DNA from 2 places in the Agromyces sp. GL_144 genome. Region 2 is predicted to be linked to the other one. Evidence: predicted binding sites of a transcription regulator. Region 2 holds the regulator's gene; the other holds the start of a gene.

Region 1 (3,403 bases), 930 kb from region 2:
ACAGTATTCGGCGAGTGCCACATCGCAAAGGAATCCCGGTCACAACCCGATAACACTGTCCGAAGTGTTACCTTCCCGTCACATTCCGACCGCCGAAGGCCCCTTCGACGCACGATTCCACCACCTGAGGCGCCCCGGTCCACCCCGTTTCGGGGGTCGGACGCGCCGCCGCGCGCAGACCGCTCGCCGAGGCATCCGCGGGTCTGCGACCCCGCTCAGGCGAGTTCGACGACCTGCCGACGCGCCGACCGCGCACCCCGCACGAGATCGATCGTGAGCACGAGCAGTGCGAGCCAGACGAGCCCGAACCCGATCCAGCGCTCGAGGGGCATCGGTTCCTGCAGCACGACGACGCCGACCAGGAACTGGATGAACGGGGCGAAGTACTGGATGAAGCCCATGTAGATGAGCGGGAGCCGCCGCGACGCCGCCGCGAACAGCAGCAGCGGCACCGCCGTGACGGCCCCGGCGAGCAGGAGCAGCACCGTGTGCCACGCGCTCACCGTGCCGAGGGTGAGCCCGGCGGTCGTGCCGACGAACACGAGCTGCACGATCGCGAGCGGCGTCAGCCAGGCCGTCTCGAGCGTGAGGCCGGACACGGCGTCGACCTTCGATCCGACGCGCTTCTTGATGAGTCCGTAGAAGCCGAACGAGAACGCGAGCACGAGCGCGATCCACGGCAACTGCCCGTAGCCGACGGCGAGCACGACCACCGCGACGATCGAGATGCCGACCGCGACCCACTGCGTGGGGTTCAGCCGCTCGCGCATCACGAGCACGCCGAGGAAGACCGTGACGATCGGGTTGATGAAGTAGCCGAGGGCCGCCTCGACGACCTGCCCGGAGACCGCCGCGTAGACGTAGGTCTGCCAGTTCACGTAGATGAGCACGCCCGCGAGCCCCATGGTGAACAGCACGCGTCGGTCGCGCACCAGCACGACGAACGGACGCCACGCGCGCGTCACCGTGATGAGGAGCACGCAGAAGACCAGGGAGAGCGTGACCCGCCAGCCGACGATCTCGAACGGACCCGAGGGCGCGAGCGCCAGGAAGTAGAGCGGGAGGAACCCCCACAGCAGGTACGAGCCGATCGCGAAGGCGAGGCCCGATCGACTGAGCACCTCACGGGGAGCCGCGGCGGGGAGCGTGGTGTCGGGGCCGGTTGTCACCAGCCAACAGTACGCCCGCCCTCGGACGACGGATGCCTCGGGGCCAGCCGTTCACCGTCGAGATCCGGACACCGTGGCCGGCCCGCGCGGCCCGCCCCCGCACGCGCGCTCCCCCGGGCGCAGCCGACGCCCCAGCGCGGCCGACGCCCCGGCACGATCGGCGCCCGGCCCCCGCAGACACGACGAGGCCCGCAGACACGACGAGGCCCGGATGCCGCTGGGGCATCCGGGCCTCGGAAGGTGCGTGTCGACTAGCGGACGACGACCGCGAGCACGTCGCGGGCCGAGAGCACGAGGAGGTCCTCGCCGCCGAACTTGACCTCGGTGCCGCCGTACTTGGAGTAGATCACCTTGTCGCCGACGGCGACGTCGAGCGGAACACGGTTGCCGTTGTCGTCGATGCGACCGGGGCCCACGGCGACGACCTCGCCCTCCTGGGGCTTCTCCTTGGCCGTGTCGGGGATGACCAGACCCGATGCGGTGGTCTGCTCTGCCTCGACCTGCTTGATGACGATGCGATCCTCGAGCGGCTTGATGGAAACCGACACGGTTGACCCCTTCTGTAGATGAAGAACTGTCTTGATGAAGACTGGTTAGCACCCTCGGAGCGAGAGTGCTAAATCGAGTCTAGGCGCGTTTTGGCACTCGTGCAACGTGAGTGCCAACACTCTGAAACGGAGTGCTAGCGTGGCCGGGTGGACCGCGCCGAGCTCGTCGAACTGCTCTCACCCGAGGGCCTCCGGCTCCTCGACTCGCTGCCCGAGTGGCACTCGAAGACCGACATCGTCGGCGCCGTCTCGGATCTTCGGCGCCGGGGCCACTCCCCCTCGCTCGTGGCGGCCGTGCTCACGCAGTCCAAGCTGCGCGCGAAGGCCCGCGCCAAGTTCGGCGACTTCGCCGCGCGCATGCTCTTCACCGAGGCCGGCCTCGAGCAGGCCACGCGCCTCCGGGTCGCCGCGCTGCACGCCGGGCGGTTCGCCAGGGCGGGCATCGGCCACGTCGCCGACCTCGGCTGCGGCATCGGCGGCGACTCGCTCGCGCTGGCGGCCGTCGAACTCGAGGTCACCGCCGCCGAGGCCGACGAGGTCACGGCGGCCATCGCCGCCTACAACCTCACGCCGTTCGAGAAGGCCCGCGTCGTGCACGAGCGCGCCGAAGACGTGCACCTCGGCGGCATCGGCGGCGCCTGGCTCGACCCCGCCCGCCGGGTCACGAGCGGCGGACGCACGCGCAGGCTCACGGATGCCTCGGACTACACGCCGAGCCTCGACTTCGCCTTCGGGCTGGCCGACCGCATGGCCGTCGGCGTGAAGCTCGGCCCCGGCACCGACCGCGACGTGATCCCGCCCGGCGTCGAGGCGCAGTGGGTCTCGGTCGGCGGCGACGTCGTCGAGCTCGGCGTGTGGTTCGGCGCGGTCGCCCGCCCCGGCATCGGCCGTGCCGCACTCGTGGTCGGCGACCAGGGCGCCGATGAGCTCACGGCGGCGGCCGACAGCGAAGATGCCCCCGTCGGCCCGCTGGGCGACTACCTCTACGAACCCGACGGTGCGGTCATCCGCGCTCGCCTCATCGGCGACCTCGCCCGCACGCACGGCGCGTGGATGCTCTCGAACGGCATCGCGTACCTCACGGCCGACACGGCCTTCGAGTCGCCGTTCGCGCAGGGCTTCCGCGTGCTCGAGCGGCTCCCGGTCGACGAACGCCAGCTCCGCCAGGCCCTTCGCGCCCGCGGCATCGGCACGCTCGAGATCAAGAAGCGCGGCAGCGACGTCGACCCCGCGGCGCTCCGCACGAGGCTCAAGCTGCAGGGCGAGGCATCCGCGACCCTCGTGATGACGCGCGAAGAGGGACGCCACGTCGCCCTGCTCGTGGAGCGACTGCCGCGATCGCCGCGCAGCGCTCAGGTCTCGAGCGCGCCGTAGACGATGGCGTAGTAGCCGATCCAGACGGCGGAGAACACGAGGCCGCCGACCCCGGTGCCGATGGCGATGAACGCGAGGGTGCGGCCGTGCTCCTCTCGGCGCAGGCCGAGCACGCCGAAGATGATGGCCGCGACCGACAGGGGCAGCATCCAGCCCACGAAGAGCGAGGCCGCCGCGCCGATGATGCCGAGGACGGCGCCGACCCAGCTGTAGACGCGGCGCTGGGTCTCCTCCTCGACGAGGTCGGTCGGCTCGTCATAGGTCTCGGGGCGGTGCACGATGAGCAGCTGACCGGTGGGCACCGTGCGCAGC
Region 2 (3,403 bases):
TCACGAACTTGATCGAGAGCGGGTACGTGTAGGGCTGGCCCTGGTTGGCCTTGACCGCGGCGATGATGCTGAAGACGATCACCACGATGCCGACGGCGATCGTGAGCAGGATGCCGATGAAGACGATCCAGAGGATCGCACTGACGATCGCCGCGATCGTCATGGTGATCTGGAAGTTCAGTGCGGTGGCGGTGTGCGCCCGCACGAAGGGCCCCTTGTCCTTGAGGACCAGGTAGCCGATGAGGGCCGGGATGAACCCGAAGAAGATGCCGCCGACGTGGATCAGCGTCGCCCAGAGCTTCTCGTCGCTCGGGCTGAGCTGGGGGCTCTGCTGGTAGGGGTTCTGGGGCGGGGGAGGAGGGGGCAGGTCGGACATTCGTGAACTCCTGTTCGGGGCGCTGGGCCGCGGGACTGCGGACGCCCACCATGCTGGCACAGCGACGCCCGCCGCGGGAGGGTGACGCTCCTACGGCGGGCGAATCGCGAGTCGGCTACTTGATGAGACGGATGGCGAACGGGTAGCGGTAGTGGTTGCCGTCCTTGGCCTGGAGGAACGCGATGATCGAGAAGACCACGCCGACGATCCAGATGGCCCAGGAGAGCAGGCCGAGCACGCTGCCGAGGCCGAACGTGACGATCGTGATGATCATGGTGAGGATGAACAGCGCGATCTGGGCGAAGACGAGCGTGATCTGGAAGTTCAGCGCCTCCTTCGCCTCGGTGTTCGTGAACTGGCCGCGATCCTTGAAGACGAGCCAGATGATCAGCGCCGGCAGGAATCCGAGGATTCCGCCGAGGTGGGCGAACGAGCCCCACTGCACGTCCTGCTCCTGCGAGAGCGGGGCTGCGGGTGCGGCGGGCTGCCCGGCGGCCGGCTGCTGCGGCGGTGTCGGGGGCACGTTCGGATCGGACGGACCTGCATTGGGATCTGACATGATGCGTGCCTTTCGGGGTTCGGGGAGTGAACCGCTGCTGCGAGGGAGTGGGCGGTCGCAGCCTTGGTGACTCGCGGATCACGCCCACGGTAGCGCCGGGCGGGAGTGTCGGCAATGGGGTTTACCCTGAGTTGCGCGGTATGATTGGCACTCGCATCGAACGAGTGCTAAAGGGTAGGCGAAAGCGAGGAACATGGTCTCCGAACGCAGCCTCGCCGTCCTCAGGGCGATCGTGCAGGACTACGTCGCCTCCCGCGAGCCCGTCGGCTCGAAGGCGATCGTCGAGCGGCACGCGTTCGGGGTCTCGGCGGCGACGATCCGCAACGACATGGCCCTGCTCGAAGAAGAGGAACTGATCGCGGCCCCGCACACCTCGTCGGGCCGCATCCCCACCGACAAGGGCTATCGCGTGTTCGTCGACCAGCTCACCGAGGTGCGTCCGATGACCCGCGCCCAGCGGCACGCGATCGAGACGTTCCTCGGCGAGTCCAGCGACCTCGACGAGCTGCTCGCGCGCACGGTCCGGCTGATCGCACAGCTGACCAGGCAGCTCGCGGTCGTGCAGTACCCGAGCTTCGGCAGCGCGCGCGTGCGTCACGTCGAACTCGTCTCCCTCGCGCCCGACCGGGTGCTCTGCATCCTCATCACCGATTCCGGCCAGGTCGAGCAGCGCGTCACCGAACTCCCGCACCCCATCGACGACGAGACCCTCTCGCTGCTCCGTGCACGCCTCAACGAGGTCGTGGGCGGCAAGGCCATGGCGGATGCCGCGGACGCGCTCTCCGGCGCATTCGACGACGTCGCCCGGGTCGATGCCGAGGTGCTCCGCACCCTCGCGACCACCCTCGCCGAGCAGGCGCGCGCGCAGCGGCAGGATCGCCTGGTCGTCGCGGGCGCCGCGAACCTCGTGCGCACCGAACAGGACTTCGCCGGATCGATCCTCGGCGTCATCGAGGCCATCGAGGAGCAGGTCGTGCTGCTGCGCCTCTTCGGCGAGATGGCTGCCGACGAGCATCCCGTGGCCGTGCGCATCGGTCGCGAGAACGCCTCGTTCGGCCTCGGCGATGCATCCGTGCTCTCGAGCGCCTTCGAGATCCCGGGCCGCGACGTCTCGCGGCTCGGTGTCGTGGGGCCCACCCGCATGGACTATTCGCACAGCATCGCGGCCGTTCGCGCGGTCGCCCGATACCTCTCCCGCACGCTCGGCGAGAACTGAGCAGGCCGGCCCCCACCGGCTTTTCGCAATCGAAAGGACACGCCCTCCGTGGCAGACCACTACGAGGTCCTCGGCGTCTCACGCGAGGCCACCCCAGACGAGATCAAGAAGGCCTACCGCCGTCTCGCCCGAGAACTGCACCCCGACGTGAATCCGGGTGCCGAGGCATCCGAACGCTTCAAGTCCGTCACGCATGCATACGACGTGCTCTCCGACCCGAAGCAGCGCCAGCAGTACGACCTGGGCGATCAGGGTGGGTTCGGCGGCGCGCAGGGCTTCGGCGGGTTCGGCGACATCTTCGAGACGTTCTTCGGGGCCGGGCAGCAGACCCGCGGGCCGAGGTCGCGCCGCGAGCGGGGTCAAGACGCGCTCATCCGCGTCGAGGTCGGCCTCGACGAGGTCGTCTTCGGCACGCACCGCGAGATCGAGGTCGACACGGCCGTCGTCTGCCAGACGTGCAACGGGTCGTGCTGCCAGCCCGGCACGGCCCCCGTCACCTGCGACATGTGCCACGGCACCGGCTCGATCCAGCGCGCCGTTCGCTCGCTGCTCGGCAACGTCATGACCTCGAGCCCCTGCGGCACCTGCCGCGGCTACGGCACGGTCATCGCGACGCCCTGCGTGACGTGCCAGGGCCAGGGCCGCGTTCGCTCCCGCCGCACCGTGCCGGTCGACATCCCCGCGGGCGTCGACACGGGCGTGCGCCTGCAGATGCCCGGCTCGGGCGAGGCCGGCCCCGCCGGCGGCCCCAACGGCGACCTCTACCTCGAGATCAAGGTCAAGAACCACGACGTCTTCAGCCGCAACGGCGACGACCTGCTGGCGACGCTCGAGATCTCGATGACCGACGCGATCCTCGGCACCACGGCGAAGATCGAGGCGCTCGACGGCGACGTCGACGTCGAGATCAGGGCCGGCCTGCAGAGCGGCGAGATCCTCACGGTCAAGGACCGCGGCGTCACGAAGCTCCGCGGCAACGGCCGCGGCGACCTCAAGGTCGGAGTGCAGGTCCTGACCCCGACCAAGCTCTCCTCGAAGGAGCGCGACCTCGTGCAGCAGTTCGCGGCCTCGAAGAAGGCGCCCGCACCGGCGCTCAGCCACTTCCAGCAGGGCCTGTTCGCACGCCTGCGCGACCGGTTCCTCGGCTAGAGCACCGCGATGAGCCACCTGTACCTCGACGAGTCGCTCGACCTCGCCGCCGTGACTGCCGGCGACGAGGTGCGCCTCACCGGCGACGAGGCCAGGCACGCCG

Evidence for each region. Region 2 encodes HrcA, which represses chaperone genes, less so after heat shock. Its sites were predicted from a motif close to TTNGCACTCGNNNNNNNCGAGTGCNAA; they were not measured.
Region 1: the regulator HrcA is predicted to act here: its motif matches at 1,808-1,834, upstream of groES (co-chaperone GroES).

The regions. Positions count from the first base shown of each region.
Region 1 is NZ_CM174399.1:3,290,745-3,294,147, forward strand. Features, by position in the region: gene rarD (EamA family transporter RarD) at 216-1,169, opposite strand; gene groES (co-chaperone GroES) at 1,421-1,717, opposite strand; gene AC3IPY_RS15085 (class I SAM-dependent methyltransferase) at 1,865-3,091, shown strand; gene AC3IPY_RS15090 (hypothetical protein) at 3,070-3,403, opposite strand, start outside.
Region 2 is NZ_CM174399.1:2,359,636-2,363,038, reverse strand. Features, by position in the region: gene AC3IPY_RS10755 (DUF4870 domain-containing protein) at 1-376, opposite strand, end outside; gene AC3IPY_RS10750 (DUF4870 domain-containing protein) at 492-935, opposite strand; gene hrcA (heat-inducible transcriptional repressor HrcA) at 1,129-2,151, shown strand; gene dnaJ (molecular chaperone DnaJ) at 2,200-3,300, shown strand; gene AC3IPY_RS10735 (16S rRNA (uracil(1498)-N(3))-methyltransferase) at 3,310-3,403, shown strand, end outside.